One region of the Bacillus sp. VA13 genome, then DNA from elsewhere that is predicted to be linked to it. Evidence: predicted binding sites of a transcription regulator. Region 1 holds the regulator's gene; the other holds the start of a gene.
The links. Region 1 encodes LexA, which represses DNA repair genes until DNA is damaged. Its sites were predicted from a motif close to CGAACATATGTTCG; they were not measured.

Region 1 (7,297 bases):
CAACTGATTTCTTTTCAATTGTATCCATAAAAATCCCCTTCCTTATGTGTTGTACCCTTACATCATAAATGTCTGACGACTTTTTCTCAACTGTTTCAGCTTAAATTTGAGAGAAACTTGTTGAATTTTGTCACATAAGAGTTTTGCTTATAGTATATGCAAAAGAGGAATACGATATTTCCGTATTCCTCTTATATTAGTGAAGTTTGTTATTTTGTTGTTCTTTTTTTAGCTTTTCTGGTGTTACATCATTGCCTTCTGGGTCAATGATTTTCACACTTTTTAACGTGTTTTTCATAGAAGAGCGAAAACCTTTCAAGTACTCTTGACGAAGCTTTTGCTGTTCGGCTTTTTCTTCTTCTGTCATAACGCCAGCTTTGGCTTTAGCAGCAAGTTCATTAATTCTGGCAATTTTAGCGTTTGAAATCATGTTAAACTCCTTTATTGCATTTTGTCTATATAGTACTAGATCAAAAAGAGTTTTACAACTGATTCACTCGGCTGTCTCGTCATTCTCTATGTATTCCTGATACCGCCGGTGGACGGTCGCTTTAGACACATCATAGCCAAACCCTCTTAGCGTTGCGGCAATTTCTGCGAACGTCAGTTTATTCGCTCTTAGGCGAACGATCTCTGAGATTGGGACCTCTATTCTTTCCTTTCCGCTGTTTTCATGTTGGTTTTTCAGGTTTTTTTGCGGTTTAAAACCGTTTTTTACTGCACGCTTCATTCCCCGCTTGATTTTCATATTGTGAATTTTCCTCTGGTACTCTTCCACAATGCTGACGATCTCCAGCACCATCGAGTCAGCCTCCGATAACTCCAGTTCACCTCTGTGAGCCGTTGTATAGACTTTCACATCTTCTCTGTAGATACAATGGAGCAGGGCGATTTTTGCATTTCCCCGACCGAGCCTAGTCTCATCCTGAACCAAAATAACATCAATTCCCGAATTCTTGATCTCATCAAGCAGCTCAAATACACCGTCACGATCCATTTCATATCCGCTGGCTTTTTCAGAAATCACTTTGACGACTTCCATGCCGTTCTCGGCTGCAATGGCCGTTAGCTCCTCCACCTGCCGCTTTAATGAAGTTTCCTGCTGTTCTTTATTTGTGCTTACGCGGGCATATATGAGTGCTTTCATTTTTTCTATCTTTCCTCTCTATCTTACAGTTGCCAATTTATATGCATCCTGATGCTTCTTTTTCAATGGAATCACCAACTCATCTCCCGGCTGGATATCAGACGTCTGAAGATGATTTTTATCAGCTACCCATTCAATAAAATCGTTTTTGTTTATCTTTTTTGTATCTGCTACCTGATCAGCAATTGACCAAAGTGTGTCGCCTTGCTGGACTTCTATTTTAGCATACTGATTAAGTTCCTGACCGCTGCTTGTATATGACAGCAAAAGGATAACCGCGCTCAAAATCACTGTGAATAGACCGACAAAAATAATAGATTCTTTACTCATGATCATAACCTCCAACAGGAATGTTCGTTCGCTTTTTTATAATTTCAGTATATACGAACAAACGTTTCTGTCAATTGTTTTTTCGAACCTATGTTTGTACTGTAAGGAAAATCATGCTATAATCTTCTTAAAATCGACGTTTTGAGGTGCGAAAAATGACGAAGCTATCAAAAAGGCAACTTGATATCCTCCGTTTTATTAAAGCAGAGGTTAAATCAAAAGGATATCCGCCTTCCGTGAGAGAAATCGGAGAGGCTGTTGGGCTTGCGTCCAGCTCAACTGTCCACGGCCATTTGGCCCGTTTGGAAACAAAAGGGCTGATCAGACGGGATCCGACAAAACCTAGAGCAATAGAAATACTTGATGAAGAAGTAGACATTCCGCAAAGTCAGGTCGTTAATGTACCGGTCATCGGGAAAGTCACGGCGGGATCTCCTATTACAGCAGTAGAAAATATTGAAGAATATTTTCCGCTTCCTGACCGTATGGTTCCTCCGGACGAGCATGTGTTTATGCTGGAGATTATGGGAGACAGTATGATTGATGCTGGTATTCTCGATAAGGATTATGTCATCGTTAAACAGCAAAATACAGCGAACAACGGGGAAATTGTAGTTGCGATGACAGAAGATGATGAAGCTACGGTAAAACGTTTCTATAAAGAGGATACTCACATTCGCTTACAGCCTGAAAACCCAACGATGGAACCTATCATCTTGCAGAATGTCAGCATTCTAGGGAAAGTGATTGGCGTGTTCAGAACCGTCCATTAACCTATTGATCTATCAAATGCATGAAATAACCCCCTCTTCCTTTATGGAGAGGGGGTTTATTGTACAAAAAAGCAGGCTCGCCCTGACTTATGGGTGCGAGCCTGAATAGGAGGAAAAAGAACATCATGTTTACACCATAATTATCCACCAAACAATTGTTGAAGTCAAGAAATTTTCTTTCCTTCAGGAAACTTTTATCTGAATATTGTCCGTTTAAAATATTAGACGTTATGTCCTTAAAAATGTTTCATTTTCTTAGGTCGTGGAATGACGTGGTTTCATGTTTATGTAAGGAGCGCGGCAGTAATTGAATTTTAATGAAAATTTAGTACATAGTGTAGTTGGTTCAACATTTTCTAAAAAACAGCTCACTTCTCTTGATCAACGTGAGCTTCAATCAAAATGAAAATATTGTATACCACAACTGCCCTTTACCCGAACACTCGTGCAGTTTTCTGAGTGTTCTTCTGCTAATATACGGTATCGGTGAAACGGATCGATAGAAACCTTATCCTGAGCACTAAAATCAAACCAGCTGCCGCTGAATTGCTTCGTGCTCAGTGTGGTATATTCTCCCGTAAGCCCCATTCGCTGAAGTTTAATCTCAACTGAACAAGTATTGGCTCCCAAGATCGTAAACTGATAGCCTAAAATATAGTCGATCGCCGGGACATCACTGATATTTTCCAGAACAAACGATTTTGTGCTGTCATTTAAAATAAAGTCTGTTTTGTGATCAAAATCTAAAGCTGACACATGGGTACTGCCAATGCCAAAAAAACACATCAAAACTGCTGTTAAGCCTAAGATACTTATTTTCAATTACACCCCTCCTTTACCACATTTTAACCCTACATGAGATTTATGTATATGTTCTGTGTAATATCAAGAGGTCGTTTCAATCATAAAAATCCATATGCGTTTTTTCCTGTTTATAATAACGAAGCCTGTCTTGAAGGGTTCCGGTATGAAATTCAAACTTGTGGCCGTCAGGGTCGGTAAAATAAATTGATTTTCGATCGCGTTCATCTCGTTCTCTGCCAGGCAGGATATTGACATGAAGCCTTTTTAATTTTGCTGACATTTCCTCAAACTCTTGATCTTCAATAGTAAATGCAATATGGGTATAAGACTCCTTAATGTCATTTCTCGGAATGTCAGGTTCTTCATTAAGCGCAAGCCAAATGCCATTTAAATCAAAATATGCTGTTGTTTTTCCCTTTACCAGAAGCTTGGCATCAAACACTTTTTGATAAAAATCAATCGATGTATACAGATGAGAAACTGAAAATAATAAGTGATTGATTCCTTTTACCTTCACAAATCATTCCCCCTTGAAAGCTGATCATCCATATGTACGACTTTTTTCCAAAAAAGTTTCATGCAGTCAGCAAAAAATACCAGTGTAAACAAAATCGGATTGTTTAAAATAATGATTGTCGAATTGAATTACTTATGTTTTTATAATTTGTTTACAGCCAAGGGTTTTCTTCAAAAATAACAATTTAGGTGGTCAAATGAAACATATCATTGCTCTTGCTTCAAAGGTTGCTTTCACTCTCGCCCTTTTATATGTGATTTTGGACAGAGTCTATCACGCGCCCTTTTTAAGTGTAATGTTTATTGCACTTTTCCTAGGTTTTGTTTCCTATCTATCCGGTGACATGCTCGTCCTTCCGCGAACAAACAATATTACAGCTTCATTGGCTGACTTTGGACTTTCATTCGTTATTCTTTGGGTCTTTGTTTTAACCCAAACAAGAAATGATTTCCCACCGTTTGCAGCTGCTCTACTTTCCGCCCTCTGTCTTACTGTTTTTGAATACTTTTTTCATCGGTATTTGCTAAAAAATGTGCTGGATGAAACCTTCCGAAATGAACTGTCAGCCAGGGATAACACACTGCAGTATCAAACAGAAGCCGCAGACGAGCTGTTTCCTGACGTTACGAATGAGAAGCATGAGGAATAGGAGGCTTAGCGCCTCCTATTTTTCAGTAGCTATTATTGATAAAACGGGACATCACTTCTGTGAAATCATAAAACCTCTCATTTTGAGTAACAGATCTGCTTTTTAAAGAAAAAACGCCGAACAAAGATCTTCTAAAACCTGTGCTCATTTCTAACTGGATACTCAAACCTGTTTTTGATTTATTTGCAATGTTATTCGGACTTACACCTGCATGCGGATGGTCCATACCGAGCAATACAGCAGGAAAACCGGCATTTTGCAGTTTTTCAACTAAATCTGACGCTCTTACACGATCTGTACCGCCGACTTCGATCTGCTGATCTTCTTCTGCATATCCGTGCAATGAAATGACATATTCATGACTTCCCGTCATTTTCAGAGCCCGAGGCTCATCAAAATGCGTGCTCGTAATATGCAGCACTGAGTTTCCTGACGATTTTAAGCCTTCAAATAAATACATCGAGTACTCTTTGCTGAGCTCTCTCGCTATTTCACTTGTCCCGCCTTCAATACCTCCTCCGTGAATGGCTAAAACAAGAACAGGACTGCCGGTTTCTTTCGTAACAATGCCGTAATCAGAAGGATCTTCATTGTTTTTTAATTCCTCAAAATTCTGATATACATCTTCAGCATATATTGAAGAAATCGGAGTAAATACCATAAAAATAAACAATAATTTTACAATTTTAAGAGTTGATGGAAAACGTTTGGCTATGTTACAATCAACATGCTTCAAGGAATGGAGCAAACGGCGGAGCAGGGATACTTTGGCCGGTTTCATCTACTCCGCCTCTAAGTCCAAATCAACAGGATGTCGGTTTCTTTGAGGCTTTAGCACGAATTTCTCGTCCTCCTTGTTAAATTTTTGTTAAATTCACAATATTATATACCATTGGCCCGGGCGCTGTTCTTCCCATTTCTGAATTTATGAAAAGTAAGTTGGCACCAACTACCTTTTTCCCAAATCGCATATCAAACAGAAAAAAAACGCACCTGCCCTTTGGCCTGTGCATTTTTATTTTCTTTTCATTCTTCGTTTATTTTCTTTATTCAGTTTCATGATGTTTTTTTCAATTTTTCTTATTTTTCGCCTTTGCGGGATTGTTTTCACTTCAAAATAAACAGCGATAAACCCGCTTAATGTCACTGCTGCAATGTAAAGGACACGCTGTTTGATCATCCGGTCAGCGTGGCCATGATCATCCGCTTCTTTTTCCAGTCTTTCGGTTACGTCTTTATTAAACAGCTGATCGACATACACTTGTTTCATTCCCACTGTAAATCCCGCAGCCAGCCAAAGAATCAGAAAACAACTGATATAAAACATCATTAATCCTTCCTTTCCCGTCTAGATGCGGCGCAGAATTGGAATGTAGCAGATCTAATCATTAAACAGCTGGCCGATGAATCCTCTTCTATGTATTAGGTTCTTTCATTTGGACGGACAATATGTAATGATGTAATGTACAGTTAGAAATTTTATTCCAAACAGCCACATGTGATGAACAGCAGTTAACTTGTTGTCATGTATAGCTTCTATCAGAAAGGTTTCAGATAAAGGCAGCGGACAAGTTCCCGCTCTTGTTTGCAGATAAATCCCCTCATCCCCGGCTCCGCTTTTTCTCCGCCGGCTTGTCAAAACCAGCTTCTCACGATGATGATAAGGCTTTAAAATGCCTGTCATACTGCTGAATGGAAGCGGTAGAGAAATGTTCATATACCCTTCTCCATTCGAACGATATACTGAATATAGAGCGGTAAAAATGGTTTCGTTTTTTTCATTTGTTCTGATCCAGGCACGCACTTTTTTTCTTCCGTCTTTTTTCGAATGAACACCCTTTATCGTGCTGTACATCCTATACCAGTCAGGGTTCGTCGACAAATGGATTTGGCCGGTTCTTCTGCTGAACCTTTCGTAAACCATTGCAAGCGGCCGAAACCACGTGCTCCACGTCACTTTTGCTTTTACATCATAATCAATGGTTTGTTCATAAAACGAAAGAATGAACGGCGCCAGTTTTTCAGGTGAAAAATCTTTTGATCGAAGGCTTCCCATATCATCCACGAGCCCTCTGTACTGAACGTTATTTTCAGCTTGAATGTTAGCTAAAAAGTCTTTTCCAATCCTTCTTTTTCCGTAGATACGGCTGAATGTCTTTACGCTGTCTGCATCAAAAGGTTTCGGATCTTCTATTCTCCATCCTATGAGAGCGGGCAATATAACAAAAAACGCGTTAACAAAACCGTGAATCCAAATCATCTGATTAATGGTCAGTGTAACGTCTTGCCGAAATACACCAAATGAATAAATCATCGAGAAAGAGATCGTTATCATTAGAACGGCAGAAGAGAACCGAACAAGAAATTTCCCCGTCTTGCTGCGAAAAGATGTGGTGAACACCAAAAATGCGTGAAGATAAAGCGCCGCCATATAGATGCCAACCGCAATGACATCTAGTGTTTTTGAATATGTGATGCCAAGCGCGATAAGAAGGGGCGAAAACAAAATCACCCATGTTATCCAACTGTACAACATCCGATTTTTTCTGGTGATTCTCCCGAGCAAGCCGTTAAAGATCGGGAGAAGAAAAGCTGAATAGTGAAAGTGGACAGCAGTCAGCAAAATGATGAGAGGGCCAAATTGCATTATCTGCAAATGTGCAGCATAAGCAAAAAACCAAAAATCTCCTCCCGCCAAATAGATAAGCCCGAACAGAACTGATGTCTCTTCGATTCTATGTATCTTTGTTTCCCAAAGACGAAGGATCGCATACAGCGCCATAAAAACTGTGTACATCCACCAGATCAGCGCGAAACCTCCGATGTCTGTCACAAGAGCCAGCACCGCAAATAAAGCGGCTGCCGGATAGCATTGGATTAACACAGATTCCAGAAATGGAGCAGCCCGAAGCTGCGATTGAAAGACAAAAAGAAAAATTCCCGGCACGAAAAAAAGAATGGATAACAAAACAAGTGCCTCTGCCACTGATATATGAGGTGCTTCCGCTGCAAGAAATCCTATAAAGCAAAGCGAACTGATCATGCCATTTCGTTTTATCATGATTCTCTCTCTTCTT
Region 2 (7,297 bases), 870 kb from region 1:
ATAGGTGTTGCTTAAAATGATGCCCGCATCCATTGCTTTCAGCTCTTCAGGTGACATCGTTTTGACTGTCGCCAGTGTGCCGACCGGCATAAAAACTGGCGTTTCAAAGGAGCCGTGAGGGGTATGCACTTTGCCCAGCCGCGCTCCTGTTTGTTTGCATTCTTTTATAAATTCATAGCGTATTGGTTGTTCAGCCACTTTTGATGAGGCCTCCTGTTCTTAAATTATAGAATCAGCATCGCGTCTCCGAAGCTGAAGAAACGGTATTCCTCTTCCACCGCATGATTATAAGCGCGCAGAACGTTTTCTCTTCCAGCAAGCGCGCTCACCAGCATAATCAAAGACGATTTCGGCAAATGGAAGTTTGTAATCATTCCGTCAATGGCTTTAAATTCATAGCCCGGATAAATAAAAATAGATGTCCAGCCGCTTGATGCTTTAAATTGCCCGTCATGTTCCCCGGCAATCGTTTCAAGCGTGCGTGTCGATGTCGTGCCGACGGAAATGATCCGGCCGCCCTTTTCTCTCACTTTGTTTAAGGCTGCAGCCGTTTCTTCTGACATTTGATAAAACTCCGCATGCATATTATGCTCTTCAACGTCATCGGCACTCACAGGGCGAAACGTTCCAAGGCCTACGTGCAGAGTGATGAACTCAATTTGCACACCTTTGTCTTTCAATTGCTGTAAGATTTCTTCCGTGAAGTGAAGGCCTGCAGTAGGCGCGGCCGCTGAGCCGATTTCTTTAGAATACACGGTCTGGTAGCGCTCTCTGTCATCAAGCTGTTCTTTAATATATGGCGGGAGCGGCATCTCTCCAAGGGATTCCAGCACTTCGTAGAAAATACCGTCATACTGGAATTCCATTTTTCTGCCGCCATGCTCAAGCTCTTCCGTGCAGACAGCCTTCAACCTTCCGTCTCCAAATGTCACAATGGTTCCTTTTTTTACCCGTTTCGCCGGTTTGGCAAGTGTTTCCCACCTGTCACCAGCTTCCTGTTTCAGCAAAAGCAGTTCCACTTTCGCGCCAGTATCCTCTTTTGTGCCGAATAACCGCGCAGGCAGCACACGGGTATTGTTCAGCACAAGACAATCTCCTTCTTTAAAGAAGCTGATAATGTGTTTAAACGAGCTGTCAGTCAGCTCTCCTGTATGTTTATCAAGCACCATCAGCCTTGAAGCATCACGCTGCTCCAACGGCACTTGTGCAATTAAACGTTCCGGTAATTCAAAATCAAATAAATCGACTTTCATGATGATTTCACCTTTATTCTAGTCTTTTGTTATTTCATTTTGCCGAATAGATTAAGCAAAATTGATAATACCACACTTATGATGATACAAGTGACAACCGGGAAGAAAAACGTGACATTTCCTTTTTTCACAAAAATATCTCCCGGCATCTTGCCGACAAAATGCAACACTGCTCCGATGATAAGCAAAACAGCACCAAGAATCATAATGATCTTAGGGAATTCAGTCATATCGGGGAGCCTCCATTTGGAAATGATGATAAACGGCCGGTGTCACGATCCTTCCCCGCGGCGTTCTTTGGATAAATCCGATTTGCAGGAGGTACGGTTCGTACACGTCTTCAATCGTATGCGGTTCTTCGCCGATTGTGGCTGAAATGGTATCAAGACCCACCGGGCCGCCGTTAAATTTTTCGATCATGCCCATCAGCAGCTTGTGATCAATATGATCCAAACCGAGACGGTCAACCTGAAGCCGCTCAAGCGCATCCTGTGAAATCTCTTCCGTAATCCGGCTGTCACCCAGCACCTGGGCGAAGTCACGGACCCTTCTCAGCAAACGGTTCGCTACGCGGGGCGTACCTCTCGATCGCCTCGCGATTTCGAGAGCAGACGGGTTATCAATTTCAACCTCGAATACATCAGCGGTTCTTGTGACAATGTCCGCCAGCTCTTCTTGCGTATAGTACTCAAGGCGAGACATGACGCCGAAACGATCTCTTAACGGCGCCGTCAAAAGCCCTACCCTCGTCGTTGCGCCTACCAGCGTAAAAGGAGGAAGATCGAGCCGGACTGAGCGGGCAGAAGGGCCTTTGCCGATCACAATATCCAGACAAAAGTCTTCCATCGCAGGATACAGCACCTCTTCAATCGATCTATGAAGCCTATGTATTTCATCGATAAATAATACATCTCCCGGCTCCAGCGCCGTTAATATGGCAGCCAAGTCACCAGGTCTTTCAATCGCAGGTCCTGATGTCGTCCGCAATTCCACTCCCATTTCATTGGCAACGATGGAAGCAAGCGTTGTTTTCCCGAGTCCGGGCGGCCCGTACAGAAGAACATGATCAAGTGTCTCCTGTCTCATTTTTGCCGCATCTATAAACACGCGCAAATTTTCTTTCACCTTATGCTGCCCGATATACTGAGCCAAATTTTGCGGCCTCAGGCTTTGCTCTATCACTGATTCATGGTTGTCTGCTTCACTTGAGACGAGCCGTTCATCCATGAACATCACCTTACTTCAATAGTTTTTGTAATGCTTTTTTCACATATTGGTCTGTTGTGAGTCCAGTATCTTCTTTTAAGTGAGGAAGCACCTTTTTGATTTCTTTTTCAGCATATCCGAGAACCCTGAGGGCCTCTAGCGCTTCTTCGAGAGCTGTTTCTGCTGTTTGTTGTTCAAGCCTTTCTTCATGATTAAACAGATTTTCAATCATTTCAGGCACAACATCAGCGAGTTTTCCTTTTAAGTCAAGAATAATCTGGCGAGCAGTTTTCTTTCCTACACCAGGAAACTTGACCAAAAAGGCTTCATCCTCATTTTCAATCGCTTGGATTACCGCTCCCGGATCACCTGAGCCCAAGATGGCGAGTGCGCCTTTTGGACCGATTCCGGTCACGTTTAACAGTTTTGTAAAGAGCGCCTTCTCCTCTCTTGTTGAAAAACCGTAAAGCGAAAAAGCATCCTCTCTGATATGATGGTACGTAAAAATCGTTTCTTGGTTTCTCTCCTTATATATAAATGGATTCGGCGTGAAAATCTGATAGCCAATGCCGCCGTTCTCTATCACAATATATTGGGGAGATACATAATCAATCGTCCCTTTAACAAATTCAATCACGCAAATTCACCTCTTTGACTGTTCTTCATTGTACCATAAAAACAGCCAAAGTCTTATAGAAAAGTTAACATACGTTCGCTTCTCTCTCATTCTTCCACGAAAAAAAAGACATGATTACATGTCTTCAATCAGCGGACGTTACCCGCTGTATGTCTTTATGTGTTCTATGACATCCTCAAACTCCGCTTTTGTCCGAAATGGAATGCCTTTCAGCAGATTTTTTTGCATATGGCTTTCCAGCCTTTCTAAATCAATTTGAAAAAAAGACTGAATCGGTTCGGAAGCTGACTCAGGCCGACCATGAAAAGTGGAGATCACTCCATTATCCGATACACCGATATACCCATTTACCTTACTGAGCGGTGAAATATCGTCCATTTGCTTCCGGAAGAGCACATATCCCTTTTTTTGTTCGACAAGCGTCCAGCCGGCATAGGCTGCCCAAAAATCATCCATAGAAAGCACTTTTTCACGTTTATGCTCAATGCTGACATCTCCGTCCAAATACACTTTCTCAAGCTGCACATGCACTTGCAGCGGTTCATAGTGCTCCACTTCCGCCCCAAGCGCGCGGGGAGGAGCATCTATTAGAAATGCTGCGGCTGAGCAAAGAATGCCCAGCAAAAGATACGCCGTGCTGAATCGTTTCACCCTCTACACCTCTTTGCACACGTTTATGACTAGTTTGACCAAAGAGGCTACTGCTTAACCGTTTTCTCGAAATTTGTTTGCACGTTTTCTCTGACAAGCCGTTCCTCCGTATACACACCGGCGCTTTTCTCAGAAATCGTCAAGAATTGTGTCAGAAAAGCGCTGAAAAAATACAATACCGCAAAGATCCAAATGACCCCGCCTGCGCCGAGCGGTCCAATGAAAAGACTTACGATGCCCGGCGCGATAAACGCACATAAACCAGATCCCAGATTCAACACTGACATGGCAGCGCCTTTATTATCAGGTGCAAGCGTCGGCAAAAGCGCGCTTAATGGAACGTAGCCAGCCAATGCCGCACCGTAACAGCAAGCGATAATCATCAGCACCCAATACTGATGCCCGATCAACTGTGGCGTGTAATAAAGCGCCAGCGTAAAAATACCGCACCCGACACCGCCAAACCACATCACGGTATTCCGCCAGCCAAGTTTATCTCCGACTGCACCGAAAATGATATTAAACACTATATTCACAAAAAATAACGTCCCCCATATTTGCAGCCATTCCGAAACGGAATACCCGTAACGCGCTAAATAAGTAGGGAGAAAGATGGCAAATCCGAATTGTCCTATGGCATTAATCGTCTTGACCACTCCGCCGATGCCGACTTTAGGGTTTTCAAACATAATTGTAAATGCCTTCGACAGTTCTTTCCATTTCGGCTGATCTTGTTTTTGTACCGGTGTAAATTTATCTTTGTTAAAAAATAGGGCGAGGAATCCGCCTGCCGCCACAAACAGTAAAGCGCTCCAAAGCGTATTGATTTCTCCAAAGACCGGAACCGCATAGCTGGAATAGAACGGACCGAGTACGTTAAGGCCGCACGTAAACATAAACCAAAACCAGCCGACGGCTTTTCCGAGAATATGATGAGAGGTGCTGTATGACACCCACACGAGAAAAGAGTATGCAAACAGCGGATATCCTAATCCTCTAAGTGCATAGCTGCCTAAGAGAGCCGGATAATGCATATGAGGAATCGCCCAGCCGATAAAAGCGGCCGAACCGAGGATAAATGCAAGCAAGCCGACAGTCATCGTTTTTCTTGGCCCCCAAGTTTGGACAAACGTGCCTGATAGCCAAGCCGAGATGGTGACAGCAATGCCGTACATGGTAAATAACGTTGCGGATTGCTGCATGCTGAGACCATGATCAACGAGAAAAGGAGACAGCCAGCCTTGTTCGAGCCCGTCTCCAACCATAAAGATGACAACGCCAATATAACCCCAAACCATGTGAGAAGGAATTCCAATTTTATCCAAAACATTTCCTTTAGCATGTGCTGTATTCATTTTCTCCACCGCCTACTTTTTTTCTAAAGTATCAATGGAGGTTCTATACCCAAGCTTGCTGAAATGTAATCCCGTTTGGTCAAAAAGCGACTTTTTCAGTATGCTCAATACTGACAGGCATGCCAAAAGCAAGCGATTGCTGTGCCGCTCTGGCGATCCGTTCCGCCTGAAAACCGTCATTGCCGGTGCAGGCAGTTTCCCGGTTTGTTTTGATCGCTTCTGCAAACCGAAGAATCTCCTCCTCATACGCATCTTTATAACGTTCAAGGAAAAAGAAATGCGGTTTATCCTTCATCACAAAATCAGCAGTTGACACTTCAACCGTCGTCGGCCTGCTGTTGTCCGCCGCTGCAGAGCCTTTCGTCCCGAAAACCTCGACCCGCTGGTCATATCCGTACACAGCTTGGCGGCTGTTGTCAATCACAGCCATGGCACCGTTTTCAAAAGTCAGTGTAATGACAGCCGTATCAATATCGCCCAGCTCTGCAAAAGAGGGATTCACCAGAGCCGCCCCTTTTGCATACACTTCCGTCACTTCGCTTCCCACAATATACCTGGCCATATCAAAATCATGGATCGACATATCCATAAACAAGCCGCCTGAAGTACGGACATAATCTATATTCGGGGGCTCTGGGTCCCGCGACGTAATTTTTAATAAATGGGGCGTACCGATTTCACCATTTTCAACAATTGTTTTGATTTTCTTAAAATGAGGATCAAAACGGCGGTTGAATCCGACTTGGAGTGCAACCCCGTGTTTCCGGACGGCCGCAAGCGCTTCTTTTGTTTCGTCCAGAGAGAAACTGACGGGCTTCTCACAAAAAATATGCTTTTTCGCCTCGGCTGCTTCTCTTATCATCTGTGCATGTACGGCTGTCGGCGAGCAAATAAAAACAGCGTCAATATCCGGGTCATGTAATAACTCACGATAATCAGAGGTTATGTATTCAATCTGATGACTGTCGGCCCAGCTTTTTATACGGCTTACCTGAATATCAGAGACTGCTTTTATTTTCATATGAGGAATCCGGCGTATATTTTGAACATGAAGTTTGCCGATGCGCCCTGCACCGATAATCCCTGTCACAATCTGTTTTGTCATGGCTTGTTCCCCCTTGAACATTTACGAAAGCGCTTTATTTAAAATTAATACTATCCCATTTGTAAGCGCTTTTCAAGAATAGAAATGAGCGCTCTATGTCTCTTTTATCACAATTAATGCTTATAGGTAGCCTTCTTCTTCAAGACCAGATACACTAGAATTAGGCTCTTTTTCCTGAACAGTTTATGATTTTCCTATAAACAACTGCATAAAATAGAGCAAAGAAGGTGAATGAAATGCTGACAAAAGCAGAGGCACTGGCCCATTCAGTCATATACCGCAAGAACAGCAGATTTGATAAAGTCAAAGAAAAACCCGAGGAATTAACACTAATCGGCAAGGGAAGAAGCGCCTATGTGTTTGCCTTAACAGAAGGCGATCGAAAAATGGCGCTGAAAGTATTTTTTCCGGAGTATCAAGCGACAGCCGTCAAAGAAGCCGCGATCTATGAAAAATTAGCCGGGTCCGCATTCTACCCTGACATTTACGAAACTGGTGATTCATTTATTCTCATGGAATATATTAAAGGCGAAACCTTTTATAACTGTCTGAAGAAAGGCATTGTGATTAGTGATGACATGATTCAGCAGGTTGAAGAAGCACTTTCTGACGCCCGGGCAGCTGGCCTGAACCCGTCAGACATTCATTTGCGGAATCTGATTCTGACAGAAACCGGGACAGTGCGGGTGATTGATGTTGCAAGATTCGAACAGACAAAAAAGTGCACCCAGTGGGACGATTTAAAATCAGCTTATCATGCACTCTATAAAAAACCGATATTCCCCAAAAAGATTCCGGGTTTTTGGCTGGAGATCATCGCATTTTTATATAAGAAAAATTGGTTACAAAAGCATTTCGCACAACGGAAAAGAAAATATTCTTAAATCAAAAAGGCAGCCGCACAAGCGGCTGCCTTCGTCCATATATTTTTACTTTCTAAAGGCAGAAATCAGTTTCATTTGTTCAGGCGACAGCTTAATTCGATAGCCTCTCACAGTTAAGTAGACCGCTTCTGAGCCTTTCTCGCTGGAATGACAAGTCGTTTTCTCCATTTCTGTCTCCCCTCACCCTTTATTTGTTTTATTTCATC

Region 2: a site for LexA is predicted at 3,161-3,174, ahead of ruvA (Holliday junction branch migration protein RuvA). Genes of this name have one in related genera too.

Annotation. Positions count from the first base shown of each region.
Region 1 covers NZ_JBVQPP010000001.1:377,454-384,750, reverse strand. The annotation lists gene tkt (transketolase) at 1-28, opposite strand, end outside; gene AC0C66_RS01655 (DUF896 domain-containing protein) at 197-430, opposite strand; gene AC0C66_RS01650 (YneB family resolvase-like protein) at 494-1,147, opposite strand; gene yneA (cell division suppressor protein YneA) at 1,166-1,483, opposite strand; gene lexA (transcriptional repressor LexA) at 1,633-2,250, shown strand; gene AC0C66_RS01635 (hypothetical protein) at 2,644-3,072, opposite strand; gene fosM (FosM family fosfomycin resistance protein) at 3,149-3,571, opposite strand; gene AC0C66_RS01625 (YndM family protein) at 3,768-4,220, shown strand; gene AC0C66_RS01620 (poly-gamma-glutamate hydrolase family protein) at 4,243-5,001, opposite strand; gene AC0C66_RS01615 (hypothetical protein) at 5,236-5,550, opposite strand; partial or broken gene AC0C66_RS01610 (YndJ family protein) at 5,643-7,278, opposite strand; gene AC0C66_RS01605 (DUF4166 domain-containing protein) at 7,278-7,297, opposite strand, start outside.
Region 2 covers NZ_JBVQPP010000001.1:1,248,193-1,255,489, forward strand. The annotation lists gene tgt (tRNA guanosine(34) transglycosylase Tgt) at 1-198, opposite strand, end outside; gene queA (tRNA preQ1(34) S-adenosylmethionine ribosyltransferase-isomerase QueA) at 225-1,253, opposite strand; gene AC0C66_RS06520 (DUF2905 domain-containing protein) at 1,283-1,483, opposite strand; gene ruvB (Holliday junction branch migration DNA helicase RuvB) at 1,476-2,480, opposite strand; gene ruvA (Holliday junction branch migration protein RuvA) at 2,491-3,096, opposite strand; gene bofC (sporulation cell-cell signaling protein BofC) at 3,235-3,747, opposite strand; gene AC0C66_RS06540 (MFS transporter) at 3,795-5,102, opposite strand; gene iolG (inositol 2-dehydrogenase) at 5,182-6,207, opposite strand; gene AC0C66_RS06550 (phosphotransferase) at 6,444-7,091, shown strand; gene AC0C66_RS06555 (hypothetical protein) at 7,137-7,259, opposite strand.